DNA from 2 places in the Polaromonas sp. P1_G4 genome. Region 2 is predicted to be linked to the other one. Evidence: riboswitches for the same ligand, from Rfam matches in the RefSeq annotation. Region 2 holds a riboswitch; the other holds the start of a gene.
The links. Region 2 has a riboswitch for glycine ahead of gcvT (glycine cleavage system aminomethyltransferase GcvT). Riboswitches for the same ligand answer to the same signal wherever they lie in the genome.
Positions count from the first base shown of each region.

Region 1: it holds a riboswitch for glycine, as region 2 does, so the genes downstream of both, AC1D1X_RS09525 (D-amino acid dehydrogenase) here and gcvT (glycine cleavage system aminomethyltransferase GcvT) in region 2, are expected to answer to the same signal.

Region 1 covers NZ_JBFUCA010000146.1:4,173-12,622, reverse strand. Annotated here, with positions in the region: gene AC1D1X_RS09530 (GrpB family protein) at 101-637, shown strand; glycine riboswitch at 834-955, shown strand; gene AC1D1X_RS09525 (D-amino acid dehydrogenase) at 1,066-2,379, shown strand; gene AC1D1X_RS09520 (OmpW/AlkL family protein) at 2,445-3,044, opposite strand; gene AC1D1X_RS09515 (hypothetical protein) at 3,149-3,280, opposite strand; gene AC1D1X_RS09510 (DUF1737 domain-containing protein) at 3,318-3,524, shown strand; gene AC1D1X_RS09505 (hypothetical protein) at 3,524-4,108, shown strand; gene phnD (phosphate/phosphite/phosphonate ABC transporter substrate-binding protein) at 4,265-5,230, shown strand; gene AC1D1X_RS09495 (response regulator) at 5,549-7,954, opposite strand; gene AC1D1X_RS09490 (sensor histidine kinase) at 7,951-8,450, opposite strand, start outside.
Region 2 covers NZ_JBFUCA010000072.1:3,390-10,852, reverse strand. Annotated here, with positions in the region: gene AC1D1X_RS05825 (acyltransferase family protein) at 1-765, shown strand, start outside; gene denD (D-erythronate dehydrogenase) at 1,074-2,099, shown strand; gene AC1D1X_RS05815 (TRAP transporter substrate-binding protein) at 2,192-3,163, shown strand; gene AC1D1X_RS05810 (TRAP transporter small permease) at 3,275-3,769, shown strand; gene AC1D1X_RS05805 (TRAP transporter large permease) at 3,909-5,186, shown strand; gene AC1D1X_RS05800 (hypothetical protein) at 5,259-5,828, shown strand; glycine riboswitch at 5,856-5,971, shown strand; glycine riboswitch at 5,993-6,096, shown strand; gene gcvT (glycine cleavage system aminomethyltransferase GcvT) at 6,152-7,312, shown strand; gene gcvH (glycine cleavage system protein GcvH) at 7,367-7,463, shown strand, end outside.

The DNA of each region.
Region 1 (8,450 bases), on a different contig from region 2:
TTTATGCTTAAAACCGCCTTAAAAATGACCCCGCAAAGGATTCTGGCGTGTCGCACAGCGTTTTTTGCCCCTGCACAACAACCTGCCAGCCGTCACGCGCATGACTGACCAGGAATCGCTGCTTGCCGCTATCCACGAGGAAGTGGTCTTGCAGGCCTACAACCCGGCCTGGCCCCAGCAGTTTGTGGCTGAGCGGGACCGCCTGCTTGCGCTCTCCCCCCAGCTGCCGGCCCGCCTGATCGACATCCAGCACATCGGCAGCACGGCCGTGCCCGGCCTGGCGGCCAAACCGGTGATTGACATGCTGGCCGGTGTGGAATCAATCGCGGCGGCTGAAGCGCTTCTGGCGCCGCTGTGCGCCAACGGCTACACGACCTCCGCTGAATTCAATGCCTCGCTGTCTGACCGCAAATGGCTGATGCGCTGGGCAGAGGGGCGGCGCACGCATCACCTGCACCTGGTGGTGCACGGCGGCGAGGTGTGGGCGCAGCGCCTGCGTTTTCGCGACGCCCTGCGTTCGGACCCGGCGCTGGCGGCGCGCTATGCCGCGCTCAAGGCGGAACTGGCGGCCAGGCACCCGGGTGACCGCGAGGCCTATACCGATGCCAAAGCCGCGTTTGTGAACGCGGCCAGCTAAGGCTGAGCCGCCCTGCTTCCTACTATTAAGCCGCTGAATCAACCCGCTAGACCTGTACTGAACGCCCTATTCACGCTTGGCAAAACAGGCTTCGGTGGTAAATTCAAACCCGTTCAAGCAGGAGAGCGCTGCCCCACAAGGCAGCCACCGAAGGCGCAAACTTCCATAATCGCTCAGGTCCCGTACTGCCCGGAACACACAGCCGTCTGGAGAGACGCCGCACGCAAGGTGCAGCGCACCGAAGGAGCAAAGCCGAAGCTTGTCATCGACATCAAAGCAGCGGCTGAATCTCTCAGGTAACAAGGACAGTGGAAGCGGCCGCAAGCATGTGATGGCTTGGCGGTTGCCACGTTTCTTTTTGATTCAAGCACCCCAAGGCATTGCACTTGCGCAACTGCAATGTTCTGCTTGAATGAAAAGGAATCGTCATGAAAGTCATGGTTTTGGGAGCTGGTGTCACGGGTATCACCACGGCCTGGTATTTGGCGCAACGCGGCCATGAAGTAACGGTGGTGGAGCGCCGCAACGCGGCCGCGATGGAAACCAGTTTTGCCAACGGCGGGCAAATATCGGTGAGCCATGCGGAACCCTGGGCCAACCCGGGCGCGCCGCTCAAGGTCTTGCAATGGCTGGCGCGTGAAGATGCGCCTCTGCTCTTCAGGCTGCGCGCCGATGTGAACCAGTGGCTGTGGGGGCTGGAGTTTTTGCGCAACTGCACGCCCGCGCGTACGGCACAAAACATCAAGCAGATCGTGAACCTGGGCATGTACAGCCGCGGCGCGCTGCAAAAACTGCGCGCCGAGCTGGGCCTGCTGTACAACGCGCAGACCAAGGGCATCCTGCACTTCTATACCAGCCAGGCCGAGTACGACGCGGCGCAGGAGCCCGCACGCATCATGCGCGAGCACGGCTGCGAGCTCGACATGAAGACGGCCGACGAATGTGTGGCGATTGAGCCCGCACTGGCGCAATGCCGCGGCAGCATCGTGGGCGGCAGCATGACACCCAGCGATGAATCGGGTGACGCCCGCGCTTTTACCGCCGCGCTGGCTGCGCGTTGCGAGCAGGCCGGTGTGAAATTTTTGTACAACACCACGGTGCTGGGCCTGGACGCCGCGCAGGGGCAGCTCAATGGCGTGCAGGTGGCGATGGGCAGCGGCGAGGCCGGCGGCAAGGTCGAGATGCTGAAAGCCGATGCGTATGTGATGTGCCTGGGCGCCTTCAGCGCGCAGTGGGCCAAGGTGCTGGGGCAAAGCCTGCGCATCTACCCGGCCAAGGGTTACTCGGTCACGCTGCCAGTGATCAACGAAGCCGCTTCCTATCAGGTCAGCCTGACGGATGACGAATACAAGCTGGTGTTCTCGCGCTTTGGCAACCGCTTGCGCATTGCCGGCACGGCCGAGCTTAATGGCTACAACACCGAGCTGAACCTGGTGCGCTGCAACGCCATCGTGCGCCGTGTAAAACAACTCTTTCCCGACATGACGGACGGCGAAGGCGCGCAGTTCTGGACGGGCCTGCGGCCGGCCACACCGAGCAATGTGCCTTACATCGGCAAAAGCAAGGCCTCCAATGTCTTCCTCAACACGGGCCACGGCACGCTGGGCTGGACGCATGCCTGCGGCTCGGGCGCGGCGATTGCGGACATCGTGAGCGGGCGCGTGCCGGAAGTCGACTTTGCATTTACGGGGATGGCGGCGCCGGGGCGTGTGATGGCGTTGCCGGGGATGGCAAAGGCCTGAACCCGCGCCGCCGCAAGCGCCCGCGAGAAGAGACGCGCAAGTTTGGGCGTCTCACCCTTTTCTGCTCAAAACCGCCAGCCAAGCCCCACACCCAACAACATCGGGTCGGCCTTGAACGTGCCGATGTTGGCGCCGCCCGCGGACACGTCGGTGCGGATGTAGACCTTCTTCAGGTCGAAGTTCAGGGACAGCTGCTTGCCGAGGGGAATGTCCACGCCGACCTGCAGCGCCGGGCCCCAGCTGCTGCGTTTGATGTCCACGCCAGCCGGCAGGCTGACCGCACTGAAGCGGGTGTAGTTGACGCCCGCGCCGACATAGGGCTTGAAGGCGCCCGCACCCAGCGAGTCGAAGTGGTATTGCGCCATCAGCGTGGGCGGCAGGTGCTTGAAGCTGCCGATGGCGGTGCCGCGGGACGACAGCGTGTGCTTTTGCGGAACCGTCAGCACCAGCTCGACTGCGAAGTTGGGGTTGAGGAAATAGCTGATGTCGAACTCCGGCATCCACTTGTTGTTGATGGCCAGCCCGAGGCCGGTGCTGTCACCGTTGGCGCTGTCCAGGTGGACGGCGCGCGCTCGGACCAGCCAGGGGCCTTCAGCGGTTTGGGCAAAAGCGGCACCCGACAAAAGGGTGCAGAGGGCAGCGGCGGCAATGATTTGCTTTTTCATGGGTAAGTAACAGAAGAGACGGGAACATTCCCGTCATTGATTGGAGCCGTACGGCCCGTTGGGCGGCTTGATCTGGCGCAAATGCGGCCCAGCCGTCAACGCAATCAGCGCAAACCTTGCGGCAGCTCAAATAGGGGTAGCGCCTTCGGTGGCTGGCGGGCGCCCGGATCCTGCGTGTCGGCGCGCACTACCTCCGCGGTCACGACCAACAACACCTGCAGCATCTGCACGGACACGGTAATATCGCCCTCCGTTCATCAGCCGCTTGCCGCCATGACATCACCCGCCACCACGCCCCCCGACGGTCTTCCCACCTACAGGCTCCTTACCGGCCCGGATGACGCGAGCTTTTGCCGCCGGGTGAGTGAGGTGCTTGCCATGGGTTACGAGCTTTACGGCTCGCCGGCGGCGACCTTCAATGGCGAGAACGTGATCGTGGCGCAGGCGGTGCTGTGGCCTTCGCTGCGCAAGGCCGGCTGATGAGCCCTGCGCTGCCCCTGAACCCCGCAACGCTCCAGGCCATGGCGGATTTTCCGCGCCAGCTGGAGCAGTTCTACGACGCGATTCCTGAAAGCCACAAGCGCTGGACGCCGCCGTCGTGGGAAGGCATTCCGAGCGAAAACTTCACGGCCCTCGCGCAGATCTGCCACATCAGGGACATCGAGATTGACGGCTATCACGTGCGGTTTCAGCGCACCTTGTCAGAGGCCAGCCCCGTGCTGGAATCACTGGACGGCTACGTGCTGGAAAAGCAACGCGACTACGCGGCCGCTGATGCGCAAGAGGCCATCGCGGCGTTTCGGGCAGCGCGCACCCGGACGATGGCCATGCTGTCGGGCATCACGCCCGGGCAACTTGGCCGTACGGCACCTGGCCGGGCTGCAATGGCTGCTCGGCAAAATCGACGCCTCGCTCGCCGCTTGAGGCGTCCGCCGCCCCCCCCCCCCCGCCGCACAGCACGCGCGTATCCTGAGGCGCAGTATTCGCCGCCGCCCAGGCGCTTACAGGTTGCCAGCGCCATCTTTTCAATGAAAAAACAACAGCCTCTGACGCAGATACGCTGATTTATGTCACGAAGGTATTCATTCGAATGTAACAAAAAGTTCGTTTTGATGCACCGTCATGCACACTGATTGGGCTGGGAACGCGGTTTGTGCGGCCAAGGGCACACAAACCGGCATTCCTGCGTATCGGTTTCATAGACAACTGGAGTGATCAAGATGAAGTTTTATCTGCGCCATGCCGCAATATTGGCCAGCGCCGCTTGCGCCCTGGGTTCAGCAACAGCCCAGACCGACGAGGCAAAGCCTGCACGCAAGGCGAAAGCTGCGGCTGCTACCCCCGCGCCCGAAAAATATTCCGGCCCACGCGAAAAAATGGTCGTGGCCATGCCCAAGACCTATGGCAAGAGCGAAACCATGGCCTTGTGGGGCGACTACTTCAGCCACCTGTCACGCTGCGGAAACATCGACCTGCAAAACGCGCAAGGCGAATCGATGGACAAGACCAGCAACATCGACATCCTCGGTGAAAAAGAGCTGATTGAAGGTATCTCGGCCGGCAAGGTCCAGCTGGCACAGGTCAACCCCGGCCTGGCTGCGCAGTTGGTCACCGCCGGCCAGCCGGCGCCGTTTGGCGTTCCGGGCAACAAGGCCACGGGCCTGCGCAACTCCTACAAACTGATTCTGATCACCCGCATCGACAGCCCGTACAGGGAACCGAAGGACCTGATTGGCAAGAAAATCGCGCACACCACACCCACCTCCAACTCGGGCAACCTCGCGCCGCGCGCGCTGTTCCCGGCGCTGGGCCTGACGCCGGACAAGGACTACGAAGTCGTGTTCTCCAACGGCCACGAGCGCTCCGTCACGGGCGTGATGCATGGTTTTTATCCGGCCGCAGCTGTGGCCAGCGATTTGTACCAGCGCATGGTCGTCAAGGGTGACGTCAAGGGCTCGAGCATTCGCACGATCTGGGAAAGCCCGCCCTTCATGACGGAAACCTGGACCATGAGCAAGGACGTTTCGCCCGAACTGCAGGCACGCGTGAAGAAATGCTCGTTCAGCTACAGCTTCTCGCCCACACTGAAAAAGCAGCTGCCCGGCAACGACACATTCCTGCCCATCAACTTTGATCGCGATTTCGCGACGGTGATGCAGGTCTACCGCGCCAGTCAAAAGAAGTAAGGCCCCCACGGTCGCTCACTTCGTGTAGCTCCCTGCCCCCCGAGGGGGCCGCCCGCCTGCGGTCTGGCAAAGCCGAAAAATTGGTGCACCCCTATCGGGCTCACTGCGTGTAGCCCTTTTCCCCTTGCAGGGGACGGTGCCTGCGGCCCGGCAAAGCCGGTTCCACGGCATCCGCTGGCGTGAAGAGTCCAATGGCGTAACTAACAGGGGTATTCCACCAGCGGGGGCCGAGGGTCCGGCTTCGCCGGCCCCAGGCGCCGCCCCCTCGAGGGGGGAACAGGCTACACGCCAGTGAGCCTGGACGGGGGTGGATCTATTTCAGGCGCTTAGAGGTGGGTGAACCGTCCCCCACAGGCTTTCATCGAGCACCCGCTGCAGGGTGCGGATCAACTGCTCGTTGGAAGTGTGTGCCTTCACTAGTACCGCTTCTGCGCGCTGGCTTTGCTTCGGCTCCACATCGTGCGCAGAAAACACGACCACTGGCGGCACGATGTCCAGTGCTTCAATGGTGTCCAGCAGCCCCCAGCCCGAGCCGTCTTTCAACGTCAGGTCGAGCAGCACCAGGTCGTAGCGGCGGCGCGCAAGCTGGTCGCGTGCCTCGCGCAGCGTGGCGGCAAATTCGAAGGTGGCAAAGTCCTGGGCAATGGCGGCGGCAATGCGCTGTATGTCGAGGTCGTCCTCGACATGCAGAATGCGCGGCCGGCCTTCGGCCATGTTACCGATGGCACGGTGCAAACTGAGGATCAGGAGGTTCTCGTCGATGGGTTTTTCCAGCCATGTTGAAACCGCCAGCGGCTGGGTATTGAACTCGAGCTCGCCTTCTTCAGCATTTGCTGAAACCACCACGATCGGCAGGTCTTTCGTCGCCTCTTCGCGGCGCAGTGCCCGGATCAGGCTGATGCCGTCCTGGTCGGGCAGGTTCAGGTCGACCGTCATGGCAGCGTAGGGCATCAGCATGACTTGCTCCAGCGCCTGCCCTGCGCTGTGCACCATGTCCGAGTCAAAGCCGCCTTTATCAAGCATCAGGTTGATCAGGCGGGCAATGTCGGGATCGTCTTCGCAGACCAGGATGAGCGGCCTGGTCGCTGCGCCGGACCTGATGCTGGTCTGAATCGGCGCCGGCACCGCCTCGGGCAGCTCAAAGAAGAAAACAGTTCCGACGCCGGTTTCCGTCGTGAACCCGATTTGGCCGCCCATCCGCTCCACGATGGCACGCGAGATGTTCAGGCCCAGGCCCGTACCACCCATTTTTCGGGTGTCCGATGTGTCGGCTTGCGAGAATTTCTGAAAGATGCGCTTTCGGAACTCTTCGGGAATGCCGGGGCCGCTGTCGGCGACTTCCACCCGGACCCTGCCGCTCTTGCACAGCAGCCGGACTTCCACACGGGACTGGGCCGGCGCGAATTTCACCGCGTTGGACAACAGGTTGGTAATGACCTGGGTCAGCCTGTCGCTGTCGACGCTGACCCTTACCGCTTCTGCCGGGGCATCCAGAACCAGCTTGACGTTGTGCTGGCCTGCGAAGCCTTCGTTGGCCGTCAGGGCTTGCGTCAGCAAAGGTTGCAGTTCCATCTGCTGGAAGTCAAACCGCATTTTTCCGGATTCGATTTTTTCGCTGTCAAGAATGTCGTTGATCAACCTGATGAGCCGTTCGCAATTGTTGGTAGCGATGCCGACCAGGTTTTTGGCCATGGCCGGCAGCTCACCGGCCACGCCGCCGGCGATCAGGCCCAGTGAGCCGCGAATGGAGGTCAGCGGGGTGCGCAACTCATGACTGACGGTAGAGACAAACTCACTCTTCATGCGGTCAATGCGCTTGAGTTCGGTCACATCGGTGCCCAGCGAGAAGAAGCCGACAACCTTGCCTTCGTCCTCGTTTTCGCCGTAGCGTGGAAAGTACTGCATGACGTAGTCGCGCAGCTGGCCATCCGACGTGGCCTGCGTGCGGTCGTATTGCGCCGCGTAACCAGCGAGCGCCTCTTCAATCTTGCCCCGCTCTTTTTCGTGGAGCTCGTCGCCCATCAGCTCACGCATGGTCTTGCCGTGGATCTGGTCGTGCTTCAGGCCAAGAACTTCTTCGTAGGCAAGGTTATGGAACTGAAAGCGCTGTTCGGCGTCGATATAGGCAATCAAGGCGGGCACGCTGTCCGTGATCTGGCGCAGTTGTGATTCGCTGTCATGCAAGGCGCGGGTGCGCTCCTGCACGGCCTCCTCCAGGCCGCTCACCTGCGCTGCCGCCTGCTGCGCCAGCTCCCATTTGGTGGTCAGCATTCTTGCCAGCTGGCTGACTTCAACCGGATCAAATGGTTTTTTCAGAATCAGGAGGCGATCCCGGGCCTCCAGCCGCGCGAACACATCTTCCCAGGCGTGGTCGGAGTAGGCGGTGCAGATGACGATCTGTACCTTTGGATCAACGCGCCAGAGCCGTTCGATGGTCTCCACACCATCCCAGCCCGGCGGCATGCGCATGTCCACAAAGGCCATGGCATAGGGCCGCCCGGCCCGAACGGATGCCTCGACCTTGTCCAGACCCTCACGTCCCTGGTAGGCCGAGTCCAGCTCAAAGCCATCATCGGACACCGGTGCGGCGTCGCCAAACAACAGGGCTTCGGCATCGTCCAGGTCATGCGCAACCGGTCTGGACGCAAGAATTTTCCGGAAGTCTTCGTGGATGGACGGCATGTCGTCGATCAGCAAAATGCGCCGGTTCTGCAGTTGAGTCATGGCTGGCTCCTGTGTTTTTTCGCATCAGCCGGGCTTTCATCGGGCGAGTGTTGCCGCACAGGCGATGGTATGGTGAAGAAAAATGTGGCACCTTGCCCCACCGCCCCTTCGGCCCAGATACGACCGCCGTGACGGGAAATGATCCGGTGAGCGCTTGCCAGCCCGATTCCCATCCCTGCAAACTCACCCGGTGAATGCAGGCGCTGGAAGGTACCGAACAATTTGTCCGCGTACGTCATGTCAAACCCGACGCCGTTATCACGGACAAAATAAACTGTACTTTCGTTGTCGGGGTGCTGCGCCCCAACCCAGATCTCGGGGGCAGTGGCATGGACGGTGAACTTCCATGCATTGGAAATAAGGTTTTCCATTACCTGGCACAGCAACGCGGAGTCACCCACAGCGACAAGGTTGGGCGTTATGTGGACTTTCACATCCCGCGCGGTATTGCGTTTCTGGCAGTCACCGCGCACGCGCTCGGCTATTGCCGTGAGGT
Region 2 (7,463 bases):
AAGGTCCGGCGGCTGCTGCTCCCCCTGATTACGGTGGGAACTATTTTTGCCGTCGTGCAGGCCTTCACGCCAGGCGCCAACTCATCGGTCAACCAGTGGTGGCTGTTGCACATTGAGCCCGTGGGGCACTTCTGGTTTCTTGAAGCGCTTTTTATTGTCTTCCTGGTTGTTCTGCTGCTGGAACACCTCAACGCACTTTCTACTGCGACCGGATTTGCAGTGGCTTGGGCGCTCAGCGCGGTGCTGTTTGACTACTTCAGCCCACCCAACTATTTCGCCGCCCGCGGCGCTGTTTACCTTCTGCCTTTTTTCCTGGCCGGGCTTGCCTGCAAACGATTTGACATCGGGACGCCAACGGCCCGGCTTGTGGCGGCGGCCGTATTTATTTGCGCCGCTACCGGGGCCATGCTTTTTCCGCAATTTTCCGAGCAGGGAAGTTCTGTGGCCGCACTGGCGCTCGGCGTCTCAAGCGCCTTTCTTCTTTTGCGGAGTGGCTGGAGTTTCGCGCCCCTGGCCTACATTGGATCCTTCTCATTTGCGATTTACCTGCTGCATGTTTTTTTTACGGCAGCGAGCCGTATCGCCTTCAGGAAATTGGGTATCACGGACACCTATGTCCTGATGACGCTGGGACTCGCCGCCGGGATTGCTGGCCCCGTCGTATCCGCGCTGCTTATCAGCCGGCACGCAGGCCTGAATCTGTGGCTGCTGGGAACTGTGCCGGGCAAGCCGAAAACCAATCCGAAGCCCGTGGTAGCAGCCTGAAGGATCGGGGCTCGAGCCAGCGGCCCATTTCATTCGGGCGCCAAGCCGCTCATCACTGGCGGCGTCCTGGCGCCCCAATCAGTGACTCTGCCGCCGCGGCGAATCCTGAACGGCTCGAACGTCGGAGCAGAAGCCGTGCCGCCGGAGTTGCACGATACTTTTCTCCGAGCATCTTCCAAATCAGCACCATCTGGCGGCTGCATGGAACGACTCCTCTTTCGAACTAAACTGCCTCACGTACCGCAGGCAATCGGACCGGCGCGGGCATGCCGGCGAGTAACCAACAAAAAGATAGAGACAACATACCCATGAATATCGTCATCACCGGCGGCGCCGGATTTCTCGGGGCCAGGCTGGCCCGGCAACTTCTGGACGCGGGGCAATTGGCTCTTGCGGGCAGCGCACCGCAAACCATCCGGACAGTGACACTGGTTGACAGGGTGGCGCCGCCGGCCGCGCTGGCCGCGGACAACCGCATTCGAACCATCACCGGCGATCTGAGCCGGCTGCTGGAAGACGGTCATCCGCAAGCACTCGTGGTGACAGAAAAAGACACGCTGATATTCCATCTGGCGGCGGCAGTCAGCGGTGAATGCGAAGCGGATTTCGACCTTGGCATGCGCAGCAATGTCGATGCTACGCGTGCGCTGCTGCAGGCGTGCCGTGCCCTGAATACATCGCCCACCGTCGTATTCGCCAGTTCGCTTGCAGTGTTTGGCAATTCACCCGAGCAACCACTCCCGGCGGTCATCGATGACAGAACGCTGCCCACACCGCAGAACAGCTACGGCATCCAGAAATTTATCGGTGAACAACTGGTGGCTGATTACGCGCGCAAGGGCTTCATACGCGGGCGCAATGTGCGTCTGATGACGGTGAGCGTGCGGCCCGGAAAACCCAACGGTGCGGCATCGAGCTTTCTCAGCGGCATTATTCGGGAACCCCTTGCGGGAACGAGGGCACAGTGCCCTGTTCCTCCCGAAACGGCCGTGGCTCTTGCGTCGCCCGGACGTACGGTGGAGGGATTGATTCGTGCTTCAGAGGCTACCGACACCGAATGGGGCGCCCGCACAGCCGTCAACCTGCCGGCCCTCAAGACAACGGTCGGTGAAATGGCGCAGGCGTTGGCCCGGGTGGCCGGCAAAGATGCGGCGGGACTGATCGACTGGGTGTACGACCCTGTCATCGCAAGAATCGTGGGCAACTGGCCCGCCGATATCGACGCAGCACGCGCGCGGTCGCTGGGCCTGCTGCCTGACAGTGATTTTGAAAGCATCATCGCGGCGTACTTAAGCGAAAACCCGCGCACGACCGCAGATGCATCGCGGCAATAATGCGTGTGCTTATGGTCGGAAAATCCTGATGCAGAACCGGCCCCAGTCGTCCACAAAATTCCCGGCCCGATCACTCAACGGAGACAAACAACATGAAGCTTTCAAAACTGATTATCGGTATGACGCTCGCAGCGGGATTCATGGCGTCTGCAAATGCACAGACCACCATGAAAATCAGCATTTCCACGGCCCAGAATTCGCATCAGGGCATTGCCATCGACACTTTTGCCAAAGAAGTCGAGAAACGCACAGCAGGCCGCTACAAAGTCCAGACCTTCTACAACGGGGCCCTGGGCGGCGAACGCGAATCCATCGAGGCCGTGCAGCTGGGCACCCAGGAGCTGGCCTTCTCCTCCACCGGCCCCGTACCCAATTTTGTCCCCGAGACCAAGATCCTCGACGTTCCCTTCCTGTTCCGGGACAAGGCGCACGCGCGCGCCGTGCTGGACGGCCCTATCGGCCAGAATCTCCTGACCAAATTCGATGCCAAGGGCTTCAAGGCGCTGGCCTGGGCCGAAAACGGTTTTCGGCACATGACCAACAGCAAGCGGGACGTGAAAGTTCCGGAGGACCTGAAGGGACTGAAGATGCGCACCATGGAAAATCCGGTGCATATCGCTGCGTACAAAGGCCTGGGCATCATCACCACGCCCATGGCTTTTCCCGAAGTATTCACGGCGCTGCAGCAAGGCACGGTCGACGGCCAGGAAAATCCCCTGTCTGTGATCATGTCCGCCAAGTTCGACCAGGTGCAAAAGCACCTTTCACTGACCGGCCACGTTTACTCACCTTGCATTTTCTTGATGAACAAAGCGGCCTTCGACAAGCTCAGCGCTGCCGACAAGACAGCCTTCGTTGATGCCGCCAAGGAAGCGACCAAGGCGAACCGGGCCCGCGTGGACCAGGACGATGCCAACGGTGTAGCCGAGCTGCGCAGCAAAGGCATGACCGTGATCGAAAACGTCGACAAGGCGAAGTTCGTGGCAACGCTGGCGCCGGTCAACGCTGAATTTGAAAAGCAGTTCGGCAAAGCCAACATCGACGCGATCAGGAACTACAAGTAAACCGTACCGCAACTATTTTGCTACTTTTTTTGTAGCTGCTTACGCCCGCCGCCATTGGTCTGCGGGCGTTTTCATTGCAATTCTCAATTCTCCTCATGTATCGGCGCATCCATGAAACAAGCTTTTCTCCAACTTGAACGGTGGACCACCGGCTTCTCCATGCTGGTGGCCTGCGTGATGCTGGTCATCGCATCGGGGCTCGGTGTGTTCCAGATCCTGACGCGTTTTGTCTTCGAGCAGCCTGCAGAGTGGAGTGAAATTCTGATCCGCCTCAGCCTGATCTGGATGGTCTTTATGGGAATTCCCATGGCTTTCCGCCAGGGCGCCATGGTCAGCGTGGATGTGCTCTACCGCTGGAGCCCACCCCGCATCCAGCGGGTGCTGGACTGGCTGGTCTGCATCGCCGCTCTGGCCCTCGTCGCAGTCATCGTCTGGTGGGGCTGGGACTATTCCCTTCGCGGGCGTGTGCAGTCCATGGCCGGCCTTGAATCCATTTCCATGTTCTGGGGTTATGTGGCCATGCCGATCGGCGGCATGTTCTGCGTGATCGGCATCATCGGCAACCTGATTGACACGCAGCGCAATGAACTGGAGACAGCACAATGAAAACCCAAGATGGATTTCACCCCGTTCAAGCAGGGGCCGCGGAACCGGCTTTGCCGGGCCGCAGGCCGGCGGACCCTTTCCCCGTGCAAGGGGCAGGGAACGGCCGCAGGCTCAAAGTGAGTGACCGTGGGGGCCAAGAATGACCGCGGTAATGATCTCGACCATGGTGCTGTGCTTTGCACTCACCGTTTCCGTGGCCGTTTCCATCGGCCTGGCGTCCATCTTCGGTATCCAGGCGTCCAACGCCAACATGCTGATTTCAGTCAAGGAGATGTTCTCCTCGATCAACAAGTTTCCGCTGGCCGCCATTCCCTTCTTCATCCTGGCCGGCAACCTGATGGAAACCGGCGGCATCTCGCGCCGGCTGGTCGAATTCGCCAAAAGCATTGTGGGAGGCGTGCAAGGCGGTCTGCCCATGACCTGCGTGCTGACTTGCATGATTTTTGCGGCAGTGTCCGGCTCCTCTGTGGCCACCACTTTCGCCATAGGCGCCATCCTGATACCGGCACTCATCAAGCACGGCTACCCTACCGCTTACGCTGCGGCCCTGCAGGCCACCAGCGCAGAACTGGGCGTGATTATTCCGCCGTCCATCCCCATGATTCTTTATGGCGTGAGCGCCGAGGTCTCGATCGGCGAACTCTTCATTGCCGGCTTCGGCCCGGGGCTTTTAATCGGCGGCGCATTGATGCTGTTCGTGCACCTGTACTGCCGCTGGAAGGGCTGGGGCAAACAGGACGGTGACGGCCGCCTGAGCTTTGGTAAGGCGACCTGGCAGGCGGGCTGGGCATTGCTGATGCCGGTGATTATTCTGGGCGGGATTTATGGCGGAATTTTCACGCCGACCGAAGCCTCTGCCGTGGCGGTGTTTTATGCGCTGGTCGTGGGCATCGTGATCTACCGCGAGATCAAGCTGGCCGACCTGTACGTCATCCTGCGCAAATCGGTGCTCTCCAGTGCCGTGATCATGTTCATCATCGCCAATGCCGGGTTGTTCGCCTTCCTGATCACCCGGGCCGGCGTGCCGGACGCCATAGGCCACTGGCTGGAAGCCGTGCTGCAGTCGCCCGCCCTCTTCCTGTTGGGCGTCAACGCGGCGCTATTCATCATCGGCATGTTCATTGAAACCAGCGCAGCCATCATCGTGCTGGCGCCCATCCTGGCGCCAGTGGCAGTGCATTTCGGCATTGACCCGGTGCACTTCGGGCTGGTGATGGTGGTCAACCTTGCGCTGGGCATGATCACGCCGCCATTCGGCGTGAACCTGTTTGCAGCCTGCACCGTCGCCAGGATATCGCTGGACCGCATCGTGACCCACCTGCTCCCGTTTGTATTGGTGATACTGGCTTGCCTGATGGTGATCACTTACGTCCCGCAGCTGTCGCTGGCTCTGCGGGATCTCGTCTACGCAAAATAGCTTTTCGGACAGGATTCACGAGGCTGTCATTTTCAGCAGCCATGCTCGGGGTTTCATTTCAGGATGAAATCCATGCAGCTTCACAAAACCGACCGTGCCCGTGCCGAGCTCAAGCCCGGCGTGAGAACGCTAGGCCAGCGCGAGCGCACCCTGCTGCTGATGGCCGACGGCAGCAAGTCGGCCCAGGACTTCCGCCCGCTGTTTGAGGGCGACGGCGAAGCCATTGCCCTGCGCCTTTTGCGCGACGGCTTTCTGGAAGCCCATCCCGGCAAGACGTCCGCGCCGGCAAAAAACCCTGCGCCTGCACCCGCCCAAACACTCACGCCGGCGCAGTTACAGAACTTTCCCAGCCCCGAAACCACCCAGGCCATTCAGGTCTCTGCCGATCAATTTGAAGGCAAGCGCTCGCTTGCCACAACCCGGATGTTCCTGTTCGACATCTGCGAACGCATGTTCGCCCGGCGCAACCCGGAGATGGCCGAGCGCTTTCGCGAAGCGCTGCGCAATGCCAAAGACCGCGAGACCATGCTCAGCGCCTCGCGCGAAATGATCGAGGAAATCGAAAAAATCGCGGGCCACGAGCGCGCCGACTCCATCAGCGAGCGCATCGCCATGCTGCTGCCGCAGCACCAGGCCGCCTGATCGAGCCGACAGCGGCTTCCGTTACACTCAGCGGTGTCAGGAGAGAGTTTTCCTCGCGAAAACCGCCGAAGGCGCACGAGCACCRGGGGGGCACCCCCCTTGAGTAGCACTGAACGCTCAGGCAAAAGGACTGGCAACCGCCCTGCGGCGCACCACGCGGCAAGGCGTTCCCTACTGGAGAGAGGCCGCCTTTCACGGGCAGCCCACCGAAGGAGCAAGCCTGCATCGCCGGGTGAATCTCTCAGGTAAAGTGGACAGCAGGGGCAGCCCATGGATTGAGAACAAGTTCTTGCCATGACCGTMTTTGCCCCCTGGAGAATGCCTTGTCCGATTCGTCCACCTCTTCCGCCGCCCCCGAAACCTTGTTGAAAACGCCCCTGCATGACCTGCATGTGGAGCTTGGCGCGCGCATGGTGCCTTTCGCGGGCTATTCGATGCCAGTGCAGTACCCCGCGGGCCTGATGGCGGAACACCACCACACACGCCAGGCTGCCGGCCTTTTTGACGTGTCCCACATGGGCCAGCTACGCCTGGTGGGTGCTGATGCCGCAGTCGCGCTGGAATCCCTGATACCCGTTGATGTGATCGACCTGCCCGCCGGCAAGCAGCGCTACGGCCTGCTGTTGAACGACGACGGCGGCATCATCGACGACCTGATGTTCTTCAACCGTGACTATGCGAACGGCGGCGACCTGTTTGTCATCGTCAACGGTGCGTGCAAGGCGGGCGACATCGCGCACATCCAGGCCAAAATCGGTTCGCGCTGCGAAGTCATCCCCATGCCCGAGATGGCTCTGATGGCACTGCAGGGCCCGCAGGCCGTCACGGCCTTGCAGCGACTGGCGCCAGGCGTCGAAAAGCTGGTGTTCATGACCGGCGGGCGCTTCACCGTGGCCGGCTGCGACTGCTTCATCACCCGCAGCGGCTACACCGGTGAAGATGGCTTTGAAGTCTCGGTGCCTGCTTCGCAAGCTGACGCACTCGCACGCGCGCTGCTCGCGCAACCTGAAGTCAAACCCATCGGCCTGGGCGCGCGCAATTCGCTGCGGCTGGAAGCGGGCCTGTGCCTCTATGGCAACGACATTGACACCACCACCACGCCGGTGGAGGCCAACCTCAACTGGGCCATGCAAAAGATCCGCCGCACGGGTGGCGCACGTGCCGGCGGCTTTCCGGGTGCGGACAAAATCCTGGCCCAACTGGCAGACCCCGCCCTACTCACCCGCAAGCGTATCGGCCTGGTGGCGCTGGAGCGCGTTCCTGTACGCGACCACACCGAACTGCAAAGCACCGACGGCATGGCTATCGGCGAAGTCACCAGCGGTTTGTTGGGCCCCACCATCAACCAGCCCGTCGCCATGGGTTACATCAAACCTGAGTTCGCTGCGCTAGGCACACGCGTGAACGCCATCGTGCGCGGCAAGCCGGTGCCCATGGAAGTGGTCGCCATGCCTTTCGTTCCCGCCCGCTACTACCGCGGTTAAGCACCAGATCAAGCTCCCCGTTTTATTCACCCCACTCAACCCCTGGAGAACCTCATGACCGTCAAATACACCGAAGACCACGAATGGGTCAAGATTGAAGGCAACGTCGCCACCGTCGGCATCACCGTGCATGCGCAGGATGCGCTGGGCG